Regions from separate parts of the Pseudomonas sp. D5(2026) genome, predicted to be linked through region 4. Evidence: riboswitches for the same ligand, from Rfam matches in the RefSeq annotation. Region 4 holds a riboswitch; each other region holds the start of a gene.
The links. A riboswitch is a leader RNA that binds a small molecule or an ion and turns the genes downstream of it on or off. The one in region 4 is predicted to bind cobalamin.
Positions count from the first base shown of each region.

Region 1: another riboswitch for cobalamin. It lies ahead of cobW (cobalamin biosynthesis protein CobW); the one in region 4 lies ahead of AC3B5Q_RS12915 (CbtB domain-containing protein).
Region 2: another riboswitch for cobalamin. It lies ahead of AC3B5Q_RS16355 (ABC transporter substrate-binding protein); the one in region 4 lies ahead of AC3B5Q_RS12915 (CbtB domain-containing protein).
Region 3: another riboswitch for cobalamin. It lies ahead of AC3B5Q_RS16345 (TonB-dependent receptor); the one in region 4 lies ahead of AC3B5Q_RS12915 (CbtB domain-containing protein).

Region 1 covers NZ_CM173421.1:3,206,028-3,210,519, forward strand. The annotation lists gene cobN (cobaltochelatase subunit CobN) at 1-1,666, opposite strand, end outside; gene cobW (cobalamin biosynthesis protein CobW) at 1,670-2,737, opposite strand; cobalamin riboswitch at 2,838-3,054, opposite strand; gene AC3B5Q_RS14925 (hypothetical protein) at 3,155-3,307, shown strand; gene AC3B5Q_RS14930 (hypothetical protein) at 3,304-3,666, shown strand; gene AC3B5Q_RS14935 (ATP-binding cassette domain-containing protein) at 3,838-4,492, shown strand, end outside.
Region 2 covers NZ_CM173421.1:3,523,269-3,527,760, forward strand. The annotation lists gene AC3B5Q_RS16345 (TonB-dependent receptor) at 1-500, shown strand, start outside; gene AC3B5Q_RS16350 (acetyltransferase domain-containing protein) at 618-1,784, shown strand; cobalamin riboswitch at 1,813-2,010, shown strand; gene AC3B5Q_RS16355 (ABC transporter substrate-binding protein) at 2,122-3,132, shown strand; gene AC3B5Q_RS16360 (FecCD family ABC transporter permease) at 3,132-4,148, shown strand; gene AC3B5Q_RS16365 (ABC transporter ATP-binding protein) at 4,145-4,492, shown strand, end outside.
Region 3 covers NZ_CM173421.1:3,518,435-3,522,926, reverse strand. The annotation lists gene AC3B5Q_RS16345 (TonB-dependent receptor) at 1-1,285, opposite strand, end outside; cobalamin riboswitch at 1,395-1,602, opposite strand; gene AC3B5Q_RS16340 (GNAT family N-acetyltransferase) at 1,697-2,266, opposite strand; gene AC3B5Q_RS16335 (carboxymuconolactone decarboxylase family protein) at 2,345-2,689, opposite strand; gene lpxO (lipid A hydroxylase LpxO) at 2,809-3,708, opposite strand; gene thpR (RNA 2',3'-cyclic phosphodiesterase) at 3,867-4,412, shown strand; gene AC3B5Q_RS16320 (AraC family transcriptional regulator) at 4,440-4,492, opposite strand, start outside.
Region 4 covers NZ_CM173421.1:2,805,632-2,810,123, reverse strand. The annotation lists gene AC3B5Q_RS12930 (alpha/beta fold hydrolase) at 1-67, opposite strand, end outside; gene AC3B5Q_RS12925 (LysE family translocator) at 89-718, opposite strand; gene AC3B5Q_RS12920 (GNAT family N-acetyltransferase) at 843-1,322, shown strand; cobalamin riboswitch at 1,428-1,650, shown strand; gene AC3B5Q_RS12915 (CbtB domain-containing protein) at 1,745-1,933, shown strand; gene AC3B5Q_RS12910 (CbtA family protein) at 1,943-2,629, shown strand; gene AC3B5Q_RS12905 (cobalamin biosynthesis protein) at 2,629-3,015, shown strand; gene cobM (precorrin-4 C(11)-methyltransferase) at 3,050-3,802, shown strand; gene AC3B5Q_RS12895 (DUF1272 domain-containing protein) at 3,869-4,111, shown strand; gene AC3B5Q_RS12890 (response regulator transcription factor) at 4,333-4,492, shown strand, end outside.

The sequences.
Region 1 (4,492 bases), 400 kb from region 4:
CGAGGTTGCCGTGCTTGCCGACGTGGATCACCGCATCGGCGGCAAATGCGTGACGCAGCCAGAAGTGAAACGCCAGGTAGCCGTGCGGTGGCACCAGGTCAGGGTCGTGATACACCGCGCTAGGGTCCACCTGGTAGCCCCGCGCCGGCTGGATACCAACGAAGGTCAAGCCAAAGCGCAGGCCGGCAACCATCAACCGGCCGCTGCGGTACATCGGGTCCTGTTCGGGCGGCCCCCAGCGTTCCAGCACTGCCTGGCGGTTGGCCTGCGGCAGGCGCTCGAAGGCCACCTGGTAATCGGCCAGGCTCAGGCTCTGGGCACAGGGGCGCTGGTCGAGGTGGTCGAGGTCGTTGGTCACGCCACCGAGCAACTGGTGGATCAGTTGCGTACCGCTGCCCGGCAGTTCGGCCAGCGGATAGCCTTCGGCCTGCAGCGCCTTGAGGATGTTGAGTGCGGCGGCGGGCGTGTCCAGACCGACACCATTACCAATGCGACCATCCCGGGTCGGGTAGTTGGCCAGCACCAGGGCTACACGCTTCTGGGCATTGGGCAGGCGGGCCAGCTCGACCCAGCGGCGGGCCAATTCGGCGACAAAGTCCATGCGCTCGGGGTGGGCGCGGTAGCAGACAACGTCGGACTGGCTGCGCTCGCTGCGCCAGGCCATGTCCTTGAAACTGACCGGGCGCGTGATGATGCGCCCGTCCAGCTCCGGCAACGCAATGTGCATGGCCAGGTCGCGCGCGCCCAGGCCCTGCTCGCTGGCTTCCCAGCCAGGCTGGTTGTCCTGCGCGCAGATGGCCTGCAGCACCGGGATGTCGCGACGGAACGGGCGCAGGTTGGGGCGCTCGGGGCTGGACAGGGCAAAACCGGTGGTATTGATCAGCACTTCGGCGCCGACCTCGTCCAGCCAGGCTTCGACCTGTTCCAGGCAGGCGCTTTCCTTGAGGCTGGCCACGGCGATCGGCAACGGGTTCAGGCCGGCAGCCTGCAGGCGCTGGCAGAACACGTCGATGAAGGCGGTATTGGCCGCTTGCAGGTGCGAGCGGTAGAACAGTAACGGCGCCACCGGCTGTTCGGGGTGCCAGTGCGGGTACCAGTCCTCGAGTGTCGCGCTGCCGTTGGCCGGGTGATAGACCGCCGTGCGCGGCAAAGGCTGCGGTTCGTCCCAGGCATAGTCGCGGCCCAGCCACTGGCTGGCCAGGCAGTTGAACAGGTTGATGGCGTTGGCCTTGCCGCCCTGGCGCAGGTAATGCCAAAGCCGCTCGGCCTGCTCACCGCGGACGTTGCCCAGGCTGGTCAGCTCCGGGTCTGGGCGGTCGTCGCCCGGCACCAGAATCAGCTGCACGCCACGGGCGGCCAGCTCGACCAGTTGTTCGACACCATAGCGCCAGTAACCAACGCCACCGTGCAGCGACACCAGGATGACCTTGGCATGGCGCAGCACCTGGTCGACATACAGGTCGACCGATGCATGGTTCTGCACCTGCATCGGGTTGGCCAGGCGCAGGCCGGGAAAGTCTTCGGGCAATTGCTCGGCGGTGTCGGCGAGCAATGCCAGGTGCGAATCGCCGCTGCAGAGAATCACCAGCTCGGCGGGTGTCTGGCCGAGGTCGGCAATGCTGTCATCCGGTACGAAACCACCGGGCTGGGTCCGCAGCAGGTGCATGGGTCAGGCGCCCAGTGCCTGGCGCAGGCGCGCTTCCAGCTGGGCAGCATCGAGGTCCTGGCCGATCAGCACCAGGCGGGTAATGCGCGGCTCGTCGGCACGCCAGGCGCGGTCGAAGTGCTTGTCGAAACGGGTACCCACACCTTGTACCAGCAGGCGCATCGGCTTGCCCGGGATGGCGGCGAAGCCTTTGGCGCGCAGGATACCGAACTCCACCACCAGCTGGGTCAGCGCATCGAGCAGCAGGCTTTCGTCGGCTTCAGGCAGGTCGATGGAGATGGAATCGAAAGCGTCGTGGTCATGATCGTCATGATCGTCGCCGTCGTGGTGGGAATCGTGGTGAGTTCGACGGCCATCGATATGTGACTCGGACTCGGCACCCACGCCCAGCAGCACGTCCAGTGGCAGCTTGCCGCTGCTGGCCTCGATCACTTTCACCGCCGGCGGCAGTTCTTCGGCCACCTCGGCACGCACCTTGGCCAGGCCTTCGGCGTCGATCAGGTCGGCCTTGTTCAACACCACCAGGTCGGCGCTGGCCAGCTGGTCAGCGAACAGCTCGTGCAGGGGCGATTCATGGTCCAGGTTAGGGTCGAGCTTGCGCTGGGCATCGACCTGGTCCGGGTAGGCGGCGAAGGTGCCAGCGGCCACGGCCGGGCTGTCGACCACGGTGATGACCGCATCGACGGTGCAGGCATTGCGGATTTCCGGCCACTGGAACGCTTGTACCAATGGTTTGGGCAGGGCCAGGCCGCTGGTTTCGATGAGAATGTGGTCGAGGTCGCCACGGCGTGCGACCAGCTCACGCATCACCGGGAAGAATTCTTCCTGCACGGTGCAGCACAGGCAACCGTTGGCCAGTTCGTAGACGCGGCCGCTGGCTTCTTCCTCGGTGCAACCGATGCTGCACTGCTTGAGGATTTCGCCATCGATGCCCAGTTCGCCGAACTCGTTGACGATGACCGCAATGCGGCGGCCCTGGGCGTTGTCGAGCATGTGGCGCAGCAAGGTGGTCTTGCCCGAGCCGAGGAAGCCGGTGACGATGGTGACGGGGAGCTTGGCCAGTGTTTTCATGTCGCATTGCCCTTGGCAGTGTGGCGCGGGCATGCAGGACGACAGCCGCGGGCCGGACCGGCCGGGCTTGTTCGCCACCGGATCACCCCGCCCGGTTGAAAGTCGAAAACGTGACGAGGCAGGTCTCCTGGCTTGCACCGTTCCATGCCCCCGTTCAGTTGAACAGCGGGCTGGCGGGATGACGCCTTCCCGCGCGCTGACGCAGTGGCTGTGTCGATCCGTTGTCGGTGCTTACAGTTGCGGGGGCAGCCGCGGCTTGTACCGCGTTCCCGTCTTAGCTCCGGCCATGCCGAAGAACCTCGAAGTGGGCAAGGCTACGCAGTGGCTGGCGGGTGGTCAACCATTGCTGCCGGCTGGTCGACCATAAGGGCAGCAACTGCGCTACAGTGGCACTTTTTCAACGGACAAGGACGCCCCATGCCCCTCGCCCCCGCCCTACCGGTATTGCGCATGTTCTCCGCCGACAAGGCCAAGGCTTTTTACCTGGATTTTCTGCAGATGCAGGGGCAAGACCCGTTCGGCAACCGCCTGCGCTTTTGCCAGCAGATCGATGACGAGGCCAACCCATGAAGGCATTGGGCAAACGCGAGATAAGTCGCCTGGAGCGGGAGTTGGTCGCGTGCCTGACCGATGCCTGCGAAGCCGCCAAGGCGGAGATTGTCGGCTTCAGTTGGCTTACCCATCGCCTCGACCCCGAGGACTTTCCGAGCAGCCTGCGTATCACCTGGGTATTCGAGCAAGAGGCCGACAAGGCAGCGGCCGTGGTCGGTGATGCGAAGGCGCGCATGCTGGCGCTTACCGGCCTGGCGCTGGAGCAAGCCGGCATTCAGCTGGACAATCCGGCCTGGCATGTGCGATTCGACAGTGAAGAGGCCTGCGTGCACGGCCACGGCGGAGACTGGGCCAAGCGCTTGCAGACGCAGCGCTGAGCCCCAACCGGCAGCCGGTGCTTTACCCGGCCCCAAACGGTCCGTTAGGCTACGCATTCCCTAAATTACGAGGTGTTCGTCCAATGCGCCATTGATGCCGCCGTCCGTTCGACGGCCAGTCTTCAGCCTCCGGTTCGTTCCGGAGATGTCGCGGCATTTGTGGAGATGTACATGACGAACACGTCGATTCTGACGCTGGACAGCGTTTCCTTGGTCTTGCCTGATGGCAGGCCGCTGTTTAGCAACCTCAACGAAACCTTCGACCAACGCCGCACCGGCCTGGTCGGGCGCAATGGCGTGGGCAAAAGCCTGCTAGGGCAAATTCTTGCCGGCCAGCGTGAACCGAGCAGCGGCCATTGTCGGCGCCTCGGGCCTGTCCACTTGCTGGATCAGCAAGTCATCGAGCGCAGCGCCACGCTGGCCGACCTGGCTCAAGTGGGGCCGGTGATTGCGGCGCTGGAACGCATCGAGCAAGGCAGCATCAAGCCCCAGGATTTCGACACCGTTGGCGAGCGCTGGGATATGCGCGAGCAATTGCAACTGCAGCTTCAGTGCCACGGCCTGGGTCAACTTGACTGGCGCCAGCCCGCTCGGACCCTGAGCGGTGGCCAAGCCATGCGCGTGGCACTGATTGGCGCGTGGCTCAGCGATGCTGATTACCTGATCCTCGACGAGCCAAGCAATCACCTGGACAGCAACGCCCGCGCCCAGTTGCTGAGCATGATCGAAGCCTGGGACCGTGGCTTGCTGGTGATCAGCCACGACCGCAGCCTGCTGGCGCACATGGCACGCATTGTCGAATTATCCAGCCTGGGCTTGCAGGCCT
Region 2 (4,492 bases), 720 kb from region 4:
TGCTGGTCGACGACCCGATCACGCACGAGAAGCAACAAGCCGGGCAGCAGACCTCCGATGGCCTGGAAGCGACGCTGGAGCTGGCCCTGGCCCATCAGTGGCAGGTGTCGGCCAATGCATCGCTGGTACGCGCCAAGTACGACGACTTCGACGAAATGGTCGGCGGTCTGCCGCAGGACCGCGCAGGCAACCGGCCGGCCAACGTGCCACGGCGTACCGCCAACCTTTGGTTGAGCAAAGGCTTCGGCCAGCAGGTAGAGGCCGGCTTGGGGGCGCGTTATGTGGATGAGCGTTATGCCGATACCGCCAATAACCACAGCGCCCCCGGCTACACCGTGGTCGATGCCAACATCGCCTGGCAAGTGTTGCCGGACGTGAAGCTGGGGTTGCAGTTGAACAACCTGTTCGATCGCGAGTATGTGCAGTCGGCGTTCAGCGGGCAGCAGTGGTTGATGGGGATGCCGCGGTCGTACTTCGCGACGGTGGATTACAGCTTCTGATCTGGGTGGCTTGTGCTGCGAAGAGCCCGGCACAGGCCACACAAAAACCTCTATTCCCTTTTAGCATCTTGTTATACGATAACGTTTCACATGAAATCCATTCCTATTAGACAGCCCATGACAAGTGCCAGCGCCACGCCCACGCTGATCACCCAGCGCCTGCAGAGCATCGATGCCCTGCGCGGCCTGGTGATCCTGTTCATGCTCCTGGACCACGTCCGCGAGACTTTCTTCCTGCACCACCAGGTCAGCGACCCCATGGCCATCGACACCACGGAACCGGCGCTTTTCTTCAGCCGCACCCTCGCCCACTTGTGTGCGCCGGTGTTCGTCCTGCTGACCGGCCTGTCGGCCTGGCTGTATGGCGAGAAGTATCAGGGCCGTGGCGACGTCTCGGCGTTCCTGCTCAAACGCGGGCTGTTCCTGGTGGTGCTGGAGTTCACCCTGGTCAACTTCGCCTGGACCTTCCAGTTGCCCCCCAGCGTGATTTACCTGCAAGTGATCTGGGCCATCGGCGTCAGCATGATCGCCCTGTCGCTGCTGGTGTGGCTGCCACGCGCCGCGCTACTCGCCCTGGGCGCCATCATCGTCGCCGGCCACAACCTGCTCGACGGCGTGCACTTCGGCGTAGAGTCAGCCCTGCATGTGCCGTGGGCAATCCTGCATGATCGTGGCTGGCTGGCGTTTTCCGAGACCCTGCACCTGCGCACGTCTTACCCGGTGCTGCCTTGGATCGGCGTCATCGCCCTGGGTTACGGCCTGGGGCCCTGGTTCGCCCGTGGCAGCGATGCCGGACAACGCCAGCAACACCTGCAGGTAGCCGGTTTGCTCGCGCTGCTTGGCTTTGCCCTGCTGCGCATGTTCAACGGTTACGGTGAGGCGCCGTGGAGCGGTTATCCAACCTTCACGCAAACCCTGATGAGCTTCTTCAACATCACCAAATACCCACCGTCGCTTCTGTTCCTGGCCCTGACCCTGGGCTGTGGCCTGCTGCTGTTACGCGCGTTCGAGCGGGCCGGCCAAGTGCGCTGGATCACGGCACTGGCGGTGTTCGGTGCGGCACCGATGTTCTTCTACCTGCTGCACCTGTATGTGCTGAAGCTGCTGTACCTGGCCTGCGTGGCGCTGTTCGGGCTCAACCATGGCGACTACTTCGGTTTCGACCGCATTGCAACGGTGTGGCTGGGCGCGGTACTGCTGGCGGTTTCGCTGTACCTGCCGGTGCGCGGGTTCGCCCGGCTGAAGCAGCGCCGCCGCGACATCAGCTGGATGAAGTACTTCTGAAAAGCGTTTTCCCCCGGCGCCGCGATGGTCTACCATGCGGGCCGCCGGTTTCCACCACGGAACTAACAGGGAATCCCAGGCCCGCCAATACGGGCCAAACGGAACTGCCCCCGCAACTGTAGGTGCCGAGCCTGCTCCACCCATGCCACTGGGCCTACCGCCCGGGAAGGCCGGAGCCAGGCCATGACGCACCAGTCAGGAGACCTGCCGGCCTGCATTCACCAACCGGCGGGGTGTCCGGGATTGGCCGTCAGTGTTGCCCCAGCCACCCGCTGGGGCTCGGCGATGCCTGTCCGTGCGTTCCTCACCAGAACTGTCCGATAGGAGATCGCCCAGCATGCTGCCCCGTTTCGCCACCCTGCTCGCGGGCCTAGGCCTCACCGGCCTGGCCCAGGCCGCTGCCACCCACTACCCGCTGACGGTCGACAACTGCGGCAAGCCGCAGACTTTTGCTCAGGCACCGCAGCGCGCCGTCACCATCGGCCAGGCCGGTACCGAGCTGCTCTATGCCTTGGGGCTGGGTGATAAGCTGGCGGGCACCGCGCTGTGGTTCAACAACGTATTGCCTGAATACCAGGCAGTGAACGCCAAGGTTCCACGCCTGGCCGACAACGAACCCAGCTTCGAGGCGGTGGTCGGCAAGCACCCGCAGCTGGTCGCGGTGCAGTTCGAATGGATGGTCGGTGCCCAGGGCTCGGTCGCCACCCGCGAGCAGTTCGATGAACTGAAGATCCCCACCTACGTGCTGCCATCGGACTGCGAAGGCAAGGACAACCTGGTCGGTGCAGACGGCACCCGCCTGCAAGCGTTCCAGGTAGACAGCATCTACAAGAGCGTCAGCCAACTGGCCGAGATCTTCGACGTTCAGGACCGCGGTGCGGCCCTGAACGCAGAATTGCAAGGGCATCTGGACAGCGCCAGGGCGCGGCTGGCCGGCAAGGACCTGTCGGCAACTACGGCGCTGTTCTGGTTCTCCAGCGCCGACCTTCACATCGACCCCTATGTGGCCGGCCGCCAGGGTGTCGCCGACTTCATGCTGCGCACCCTTGGTGTACGCAACGTGGTCGAGTCCAGCGAAGAATGGCCAAGCGTAGGCTGGGAAACCCTGGCCAAGGCCAATCCGACCTGGCTGATCATCGCGCGCATGGACCGCCGCCGTTTCCCCGCCGACGACTACCAGAAAAAGCTCGAATTCCTGCGCAGTGATCCGGTAACCCGCAACATGGACGCAGTGAAGCACGACCGTATCATTATCCTTGACGCCGACGCCATGCAGGCCGGTATCCGCCTGTTCCGCGGCGTTCAAACGCTGTCCACGGCCTTCGCCAGCGGTAAAGCAGCCCAGTGATGATTCGCCTGTTACCCTGCATCGCCGTTGCCCTGGCCGCCCTGTTGGCTGCCCTGCTGGCCGGCACCGCCATCGGCGAAACCAACCTGTCGCCCAGCGTGGTCGGCCAGGTGCTGGCCAACCACCTGTGGCAAGCCGCCTACCCGGTGGACCCGATCGACGCCGGCATCGTCTGGAACTACCGCCTGACCCGCACCCTGGTCGCAGCCGCTTGTGGCGCCGGGCTGGCCACCTGCGGTGTCATCCTGCAGGCGATGTTGCGCAACCCACTGGCCGAGCCCTACTTGCTGGGGCTGTCTGCCGGTGCCTCGACCGGCGCGGTACTCGTCGGCCTGCTGGGCCTGGGTAGCCTGGCGTTAAGCATGTCCGCAGGGGCTTTCATCGGTGCCGTGGCCGCATTCGCCTTGGTACTGGTGCTGGCCCGCGCGGCCGGCCCCAGCAGCAACAATGCCCAGGTGATCCTTGCCGGTATCGCCGGCTCGCAACTGTTCAATGCACTGACCGCCTTCCTGATCACCAAGTCGGCCACCGCCGAGCAGGCGCGCGGTATCCTGTTCTGGCTGCTGGGCAACCTGAGCGGCGTGCGCTGGCCTTCGGTGTGGCTGGCTGTGCCGGTGGCGATTTTCGGTTTGCTGGTGTGCCTGTGGCACCGCCGTGCTCTGGATGCCTTCACCTTCGGTACCGATTCGGCCGCCTCGCTGGGCATCCCGGTGCGGCGCACCCAATTGCTGCTGATCAGTTGTGCAGCGCTGGTGACGGCTGTGATGGTGTCCATTGTCGGCGCCATCGGGTTTGTCGGGCTGGTAATACCCCATGCCCTGCGCCTTCTGCTCGGCCCCGGGCACAGCCGTCTGTTGCCCGCCAGCGCACTGGGCGGTGCGCTGTTCCTGATTGCGGCAGACATTCTTTCACGCACGCTGATCGCCGGCCAGGTGATCCCGGTGGGCGTGGTGACTGCGCTGATCGGTGCCCCCGTATTCGCGCTGATTCTGGTTAGCCGTCGGGGGCGCCCATGACCGCCATGACAGCAGTTCGCATCCCTCCGCTGGCCTGCCATGGGCTGGGGCTGCAACTGGCCGGCAATACCGTGCTCAGCGATATCGACCTCAGCGTTGTCGCCGGTGAAACCCTGGGCATTGTCGGCCCTAACGGCTCGGGCAAATCCTCGCTACTGAAGTTGCTGGCAGGGTTGCGCAAACCGGCCTGCGGCAGCGTGCAGCTCATGGGTGAGCCACTGGCACAGATGCCCCGCCGCCGTGTTGCCCAGACGCTGGCGCTGGTCGAGCAACAGGCCGACACCCTCGATGCGATCAGCGTGTTCGACGCGGTTGCCTTGGGCCGCACACCCTGGCTCTCGGCC
Region 3 (4,492 bases), 710 kb from region 4:
TTTCGGCAAACAGGGCAAAGGTATGGGTGGTCGAGAGCGTTTGCGGCCGCAACGGCGAGGCGCTATGGAACCCGCCGGGCTGTGGCTGCCACGGGTCGACGTAGTCGCCGCCGACATCGTTGTAGGGGGAATTGCTGTCGACGTTGAAGCGCACCTTGTTGTACTCGGCACCGAGCACGGTCTTGCTGGCCAGGCCGAACAGGGTGTGGTCGAAGGTGAAGGTCTGGCGGTCGCCGAACTGCTCCTGGTTGTGCTTGATCTCCAGGTAGCTGCCGCGCAGCAGTTGCTGACGCTCTGCGTCCCAGCTGTAGTCCTCGGCGTTGCGCCAGTGGCGGCGGCTTTTGATGTAGTACAGCTGGTTGCTGGCGCTGAGCTGGTCGTTCAGCGCCCAGTCGGTTGTCAGCCGGGTCCATTCATCAACGTACTGCTGCACGTCGTTCTGTACGTTGTAGTTCTTTTTGCGCAGGCTGCTGCGGTAGTGGCCGTCGATCAGCGGGGTGCCGTAGTAGTTGGCAGGTTGTGCATCGCCGCGGTCATGGGCCAGCGTGAAGCTGAGGTCATCACTGGCATCGAAACGCAGCGCGGCGCTCATGGCCAGGCTACGTGAAGCGGTGCGGTCGACCCAGCCATTGCCGGCCTGCTGGTTCAGCGTCAGGCGGTAGCTCAGGCGCTCGCTGAGGCTGCCGCCGCTGTCCAGGCCGAGCTGCTGGCGGTCCCACGAGCCGTAACCCAGGCGCAGGTGGTTGCGCACTTCGCCGGCAAAAGGTTTTTTCGGGATCACGTTGATCACCGCGCCGGTGGCGCCTTCGCCATGCAGTACCGAGGCCGGGCCGCGAATCACCTCGATGCGTTCGACCATCCACGGGTCGACCGGGAAGGTTTGGGTGCCGGCACCGGTGTACAGGCGCGCGCCGTCGAACAGGGTCATCACCGAGCTGTGGCCGGCAAAGCCGCGGGCAGACAAGCCTGTACCGCCGTCCCCCGGTGAGCCGACGAAGGTAATGCCCGGCGAGCGGGTCACTGCATCCTGCACTGTGAGGTTGTTGCGCTGCTGAATCTGCCGTTCGCTGATACTGCTGGTGCTGGCCGGCGTCTCCAGGGCACTGAGGCCAAGGCGCGAGCCTGCCTGGGTCGGCGTGGCCAGGTCGATGGTACGGCTGTCGAGGGTGTCGGTGATGGCCGTGGAAGGCAGGGCCAGAGGCTGCGGGTCGCGGTCATCAGCCAGCGCCGGCAGGGTGACGGCCAGGCAGGCCGCCAGAGGGTGAAGCTTGAACATACGGGACATGTCGTTCCACTGCTGCAGGAATGAATGGATCCCGGTGGAAAACACGCAAAGGCGAACCATGCAGGCAGGCGCGCGCACGGATTCCGGCCTGCGCCCGCCCACCGCGGGTTGCCAAGTGAAGCTCCAGGCCGGTCTCCGGGCTTGCGAGGGGCATGAAACCTTCACCTTCCCATGCCTGAGCACAGTGGTATCTCGAAGGGTTCGCTCGCTTACCGTTGCGGGGGCAGCACCGGACTTGTCGTGGGCAACACGACGCACCGGTTTCCCGTTTCACCCTGCGCGCGGCGGCGCAGGGCACCTGAAACTGGCGCGCATCTGACCATTGAAAGGCTGGGGCGTCAAATGTGGGTGTGCTGTGAGTGTCGCGAAAAAATCAGGTTGTGAGTTTGAAGGCAGGTTTGCCTGAACAGGCTAGCGCCCGCGGCGCCGCGATACCCGTGCCTCGATGTTCTTGCGCCCGATCAGCAGCGGCGGCTTCTCCACCACCGGCTCATCCGCCAGCCATTTGTACATCACCAGGCAGTCCACCAGCCCCAGGCGGGCATGACGGTAGGCCTTGGGCAAACGGCCGACTGTTTCAAAGCCCAGCTTGTGCCATAGCGCCACGGCCACTGCGTTGGTGGCTACCACCGAGTTGAACTGCAATGCCAGAAAGCCTTCCTGGCGCGCGAGCTTTTGCGAGTGCTCGCACATCAAGCGCGCCACGCCCCGGCCGCGCGCCTGTTCGCAGACCATGTAGCCGCAATTGCCTACATGCGCACCAGGCCCGGCAGCATTGGGCTTGAGGTAATAGGACCCCAGTAGCTCGCCATCTTCTTCGGCCAACAGCGTGTGCAAGGGCAGCTCCAGCCACAGCTGGCGGGCCTGCTCGAAGCTCAGCGCCGGGTCGAAAGCGTAGGTTTCACGGGCTTGGACAATGGCCTGGAAGGTGGGCCAGAAACGATCAAAATCTTCCGGCGTCATGGGGCGAATGTGGATCATGCGGGTTCCTGCGCGGGGTGAGCCGCCCAGTCTGGGTGGCGCGGCGCCGTCGCGCAAGGGCGACGACGCCGTTTGTGCTCAACCGTTGGCCTTGCCCACCGCGTCCATTGCGCGGGCCGAGTACACCAGCGCGGCACCGGCGTTCATGGCCACGGCCACGCCGAGGGCCTCGGCAATTTCCTCGCGGCTGGCACCCGCTTTGACGGCCTGCTGCGAATGCACGGCGATACAGCCGTCGCAGCGGGTGGTCACAGCCACGGCCAAGGAGATCAGCTCGCGGGTCTTGGCATCCAGGTGGTTGGTTTTGGCGCCTGCACCGCTGGCGGTCATGTAGCCGGCTACGGTGTCGGGTGAGAGTTGCTTGAGATCGCCGATGCCGGCCATCAACTGCTTACGGTAGGCGTCCCAGTCCATCATGCTCATCGTCTTCACCTTGGGGGGGTTGCGAGTGGAGCTTTCAGGCTAGTCGAAGAGTTGCACGTGTGAGGCGGTACTTTGGTTGGTAAACGCAGGTCACTCGTACAGTGGCCTGCGTTGAGCCTTCAGATGTAGATGAACACCAGCACCAACGCCGCGACCACTGCCCATTTTTCCAGGTAGTAGCGCATGCGGTTGCGCTTTTTCAGCGCCTTGCCACGCTCGCGGATCTTGTAGATGCGGGTGAACAGGCGGTTGATGCCACCGGTCTTGTCGCTGGCGTCGTTGGGCGCAGCGGCAGCGGCCATCACGTTGCGGCTGAACCAGCGGTTGAACGCAGTTGCCCAGCGGTACTTGAGCGGGCGTTCGACGTCGCAGAACAGGATGATGCGGTTGTGCTCGGTGGTGTTGGCCGCATAGTGGATGTAGGTTTCGTCGAAGATGACCCCCTCACCATCGCGCCACGCGTATTTCTCGCCGTCCACATCGATGTAGCAGCCATCGTCATTCGGTGTGTCCAGGCCCAGGTGGTAGCGGTAGGAACCGGCATACGGGTCACGGTGGCGCACCAGCTTGGCACCGGGTGGCAGGGTGGCGAACATGGCCGCCTTGACCGTGCCGATGCCTTGCAGCAGCTCGGTCGTGCGTGGGCAAAGGGCCATTGCCGACGGGTGGCTTTCGCCATACCACTTCAGGTAAAAGCGCTTCCAGCCGGTCTTGAAGAACGAGTTGAAACCGACGTCATCGTAATTGTCGGACTTCTTGATTTCACCCACGTGCAGCAACTGGCGACCTTCCTCGCGGATCTCCTGCCAGTGGTCCTGCAGCGGTTTCAGTTCTGGAAAGGCCTCGACCGGCAGGTAAGGCTTAGCCGGGTGTTTGGAGAACAGGTACAGGAAGCTGTTGATCGGGGCCAGGAAGCTGGAGTGGTCGCCCAGCTGGCGAGTCAGCTTGTGGCGAACCCGACCGCGCAGGTGAACATAGGCGATCGAGAGGACGAAGATGAGTACGAGTGCAATTTTCATGGACGTTTACTGGTCGAAGAATGGCCATGCGCCATGGCATGAGCCCGCCAGCATAAACAATCATGGGGGTAGTTTGTACTGATTGTTACGAAACTGTGGGGCGACATTGGTGTAATACCCTACAGTCTTGCGCAAACGTTTCATGTCAGGGAGTTGGTATGGTTCAGGATATACGCCCCAGTGGTAGTCCGTTCAAGCGGCTGTTCTTCGCCTTGCCGGTCAGCGACGCCCAGCGCCGTGACCTGGCCCAGTGGCGGCGAGGGCTGAACCTGCGCAGCGGCAAACCGGTGCCGGCCGCCAACTTCCACGTCACGCTGCTGTTCCTCGGTGATGTGGATACCGCGCAGGTGCCTGCGATTTGCGCGGCCGTCGACCAACTGGCGCTGCCAGCCTCGGCGCCGCGGCTGTTGCTCGACCGTTTGCAGGTGTGGCAGCGGGCCAGCGCCCTGGTGCTGGAGGCGCAGCAGGTACCGCCGACCCTGTTGCAACTGGTGTACGGTTTGCAGCAGGCGCTGCTGCCGTTGGGGATGGAGGCGGCCAAACGTGAGTATCGACCGCACCTGACGCTGTCCAGGGATTACCGCGGGCAGCCGCCCGAGGCCAGCAGCGCGCCGGAGTTTTACCTCACCGCACGACACTTTACGCTCTACGAGTCGCGCAAGGGGGCTTACTGGCCCTTGGCGCAGTGGCCGCTGGTGGACTGACCTGCAGGGGCCGTCCAGGTCAAGCAACTACACCGGCAAGCTCTGGTAAGGCAATTCATCCCCCGGGCTACGTTCGAACT
Region 4 (4,492 bases):
CCGGGGTTCGCCAGCCACGCAGGGTGAAACCTTCGGCGCATTCGTGGGACCAGGGGATCAACTGCATGGGCTTACTGTACTCTCGGGGTCAGGAAAACGCTGATTCTACAAACAGCAGCGGGTACAGTGAAATCACCAGCAACAGGGCCATCACGACATTGAACAGCATCAGCCAGCGCGAATGCTGCAACAGGTTGCGCAGGGCGCTGCCGAACATCACCCATACCCCCACGCTCGGCAGGTTGACCAAAGCGAACAAGGCCGCAATGACGATCACGTTGGTTACATAGCCTTGCGCGGGTGTGTAGGTGGTAATCGCCCCCACCGCCATCACCCAGGCCTTCGGGTTGACCCACTGGAACGCCGCTGCTCCCCAGAAGCCCAGCGGTTTGCGGGCACTGGACGAGGCCGTGCCGACCGGCCCGGAAGTGGCGATCTTCCAGGCCAGGTACAGCAGATAGGCGGCGCCAGTGTAGCGCAGCACTGTGTACAGTGGCGGCCAGGCCTTGAACACCTCGCCCAGCCCCAGGCCGACGGCCAGTACCATCACCATGAAACCAAAGCTGATACCCAAGGCGTGAGGGACCGAGCGGCGCACGCCGAAGTTTACCCCCGAGGCCAGCAACATGGTGTTGTTGGGGCCTGGCGTGATGGAAGACACGAAGGCAAACAGCACGAAGGCGGTCAGCAGGTCGGCAGAGGCAAGCATGGCGGGCATTCCACTTTCTTTATAGGTGCTGTCACACTACCGGAGTCGCCTTTCCCAGCGACTGGTACAGTTTGATTAAATTACGTAGATACACATCACTGTATCGCCAATCCGGACCAAGGAAGCCGTCACCATGAGCCTCACCATTCGCCCTGCCGTGCATACCGATGCCGAGCAGATCCTCACCTTCATCACCGAACTGGCCGAATACGAACGCGCTCGCCACGAGGTAGTCGCCACCCTTGCCGACATCGAGCACAGCCTGTTCGAAGAAGGCAGCACTGTGCACGCCCTGATGTGCGAGCGTGATGGCCGTGCAATCGGCTTTGCCGTGTACTTCTACAGCTACTCGACCTGGCTCGGGCGCAATGGCATCTATCTGGAAGACCTGTACGTAACCCCCGAACAACGCGGCGATGGCGCTGGCCGGCAGTTGTTGCAGCACATTGCCCGCGAAGCGGTGGCGAACAACTGCGGGCGCCTGGAATGGAGCGTGCTGGACTGGAACGAGCCAGCGATCGGCTTCTACCAGAAACTGGGGGCCGAGGCGCAGGATGAGTGGGTGCGTTACCGGCTGGATGGCGACAAGCTGGCGGCATTCGCCCGCGGGTGAACGCCCGGTTCCTGCACTTCTGCCTGCGGGCCTGAGCCTGTAGTACCTGCTGTTCGACAGCCTCGCGCTGTGTATGACATTGACGCCAAGCCCGCCCCATGCTCTCCTTATGCCTCGCGTTCAGGTGCCCCTCACGGGGTGAAACGGGAAACCGGTGCGTCCCAGGCCCTTCTGCAGGGCCGGACAATGCCGGTGCTGCCCCCGCAACGGTAAGCGAGTGAAGCGTCTGTACCACTGTGCCTTGTAGTACGGCATGGGAAGGTGACGCGTTCCAGGAGCCCAGCTCTTCCTCGCAAGCCCGGAGACCGGCCTGACGTTCATGAACACCCCGCGGTGGGCGGGCGCTGTTGCATTCCCTTGGGCGACCACGTCCGGGGCTGCCGCGCTCGCCCGTTGCCCACAAAAAAGCAGAGGATCGCGTCATGCCCGTCACCAGCGCCAAACAACACAGCCTTGCTACCCCCGTTACCCTCAGCCGGCGTGTAACCATCGCCGTCGGTGCCAGCTTGCTGGGTCTGTGCCTGGTCTACTTTGCCGGGTTCTCGCACATTGAGGCCGTGCACAACGCCGCCCACGACACCCGCCACAGCGCCGCCTTCCCCTGCCACTGAGTACGCCTGATGATCACGCGCATTGCCCGTACTGCGGGCTTCAGCGGGCTCCTTGCAGCCCTGTTGCTGACCTTGCTGCAAAGCTTCTGGGTTGCTCCGCTGATTCTGGAGGCGGAAACCTACGAGTCCTCGGCCCCGGCCGCACACCACGAACACGGTAGCGAAGTGGCCGCTCATGAACACAGCGCCGAAGCCTGGTCGCCGGAAGACGGCTGGCAGCGCGTGCTGTCCACCACAGGCGGCAACCTGGTGGTCGCGGTCGGCTTCGCCCTGATCCTCGCCGCCCTTTACAGCCTTCGCGAGCCCAAACGCGCCGCCACTGGCGCATTGTGGGGGTTGGCTGGCTTCGCCGTGTTCTGCCTGGCCCCAACCCTGGGCTTGCCACCAGAACTGCCAGGTACTGCGGCCGCCGACCTGGGGCAACGCCAGACCTGGTGGGTCGGTACAGCCAGTGCCACTGCGCTGGGCCTGGCCTTGCTGGTGTTTGCCCGCCACTGGCTGCTGAAGGCGCTGGGCGCCGTGCTGCTGGTCATGCCTCATGTCATCGGTGCGCCGCAACCGGAGGTGCACGAAAGCCTGGCCCCCGAAGCATTGGAAACCCAGTTCAAAGTCGCCTCCTGGCTGACCAACGCCGCCTTCTGGCTGGCCTTGGGCCTGCTCAGCGCCTGGCTGTTCCGCCGTTCCAGCCAGGCTTGATGCCTGCCTTCTACGCTGGTTTTGGCTGCCGCCGGGGTTGCCCGGCGGACACCTTGCATCGCTTGCTGCACCAGGCTCTGGACGACCAGGGCCTGGCGTTGGCTGACCTGCGCGGCATCGCAAGCATCAGCCTGAAGGCCGACGAGCCCGGGTTGTTGCAACTGGCAGAGCACCTAGGTTTGCCTTTGGTGCTGTACCATGTCGCGCAACTGCAACCCTATGAACCACTGCTCAGCCACCGGTCCGCCGCTGCCTACCGGCACAGCGGCTGCTGGGGCGTAGCCGAGAGCGCGGCACTGGCCCTGGCCAGCCAGCGGCAGGGTACAGCCAGCCTGCTACTGACGCGCCAGGTACTGGGCCCGGCGACGCTCGCCCTGGCCTGCTGAACGTTTCGTACCCTCTTTCTTGCCAGGACTTAGCATGACCATCTACTTTATCGGTGCCGGCCCCGGCGACCCGGAGCTGATCACGGTCAAGGGCCAACGGCTGATTCGTCAGTGCCCAGTGATCATTTATGCCGGTTCACTGGTGCCCGCCGCCGTGCTCGAAGGCCACCAGGCCGAAACCGTGATCAACAGCGCCGAACTGCATCTGGAACAGATCATCGCTGCCATGCGCAGCGCGCACGAACAAGGTCAGGATGTGGCCCGGGTGCATAGCGGCGACCCCAGCCTGTACGGCGCCATCGGTGAGCAGATCCGCCACCTGCAGGCGCTAGGCATCGATTACCAGGTCATCCCCGGCGTTACCGCCACGGCAGCGAGCGCCGCCCTGCTCGGCTGCGAGCTGACCTTGCCTGAAGTGGCGCAGACGGTGATCCTCACCCGTTATGGCGACAGTTCGCCCATGCCACCTGGTGAGCAATTGGGCGACCTGGCGCGCCATGGCAGCACCCTGGCAATTCATCTGGGGGTCAAGCACCTGTCGCGCATTGTCGATGAGTTGGTGCCGCACTATGGCGCGCACTGCCCGGTTGCGGTGGTGCATCGGGCCACCTGGCCAGACCAGGATTGGGTGCGCGGCAACCTCGGTGACATTGTCGAACGCGTAGCGGCCAAGGATTTCCGGCGCACGGCGCTGATCCTGGTAGGTCATGTACTGGGGGATACGCCGTTCGCCGAATCGGCCTTGTACCGTGCCGGGCATGCCCACCTGTACCGCCCTGGCGACTGAACATTGCCAGCCTTGCCTCGGGCGTAGCAGACTCCGGGTTTCCGCCTGCGAACAGGAGTCATGCCCATGCTGGAGTTACGCCCCAACTGCGAGTGTTGTGATGCCGACCTGCCGGGTGACAGCCCCGACGCTCTGATCTGCTCCTTCGAATGCACGTTCTGCCGTGCCTGTGCCGAAACCCGCTTCCAAGGCCGCTGCCCGAATTGTACCGGGCAGTTGGTAGCCCGCCCGACGCGGGTCGGGCAGGCATTGGCCAACAACCCTGCCTCCACACTGCGTATACACAAACCGCACGCAGCCTGCGCCTGAGCAACTGCAAAGAATCGGCATCACCGCTGTTTCAGGGTGATGTCTTTCCTGTTTCTTGTAGGATTTTTCAACAATAAGCACTGAGGATTTCAACACTTCTATACTCGGCATTACCAAACTTCGGGAATGGTCGTATCGTGCAGCGCTTCCGATAACCCCACTTGCAGACGTATTCCTGAGTGTTCCAGGAAGCGGACCACATCCCTACAGGAGTTTTCCTCATGACAACCGTGCTGATCGTCGACGACCACCCTATTGTCCGGCTGTCCTTGCGCCTACTGCTCGAGCGCGAGCGCTTCCATGTCGTCGGCGAGGTCGGCAATGGCAGTGAAGTGGCTCAGGTAGCCCGCGAACTGCGCCCGGACGTGGTCATCCTCGACA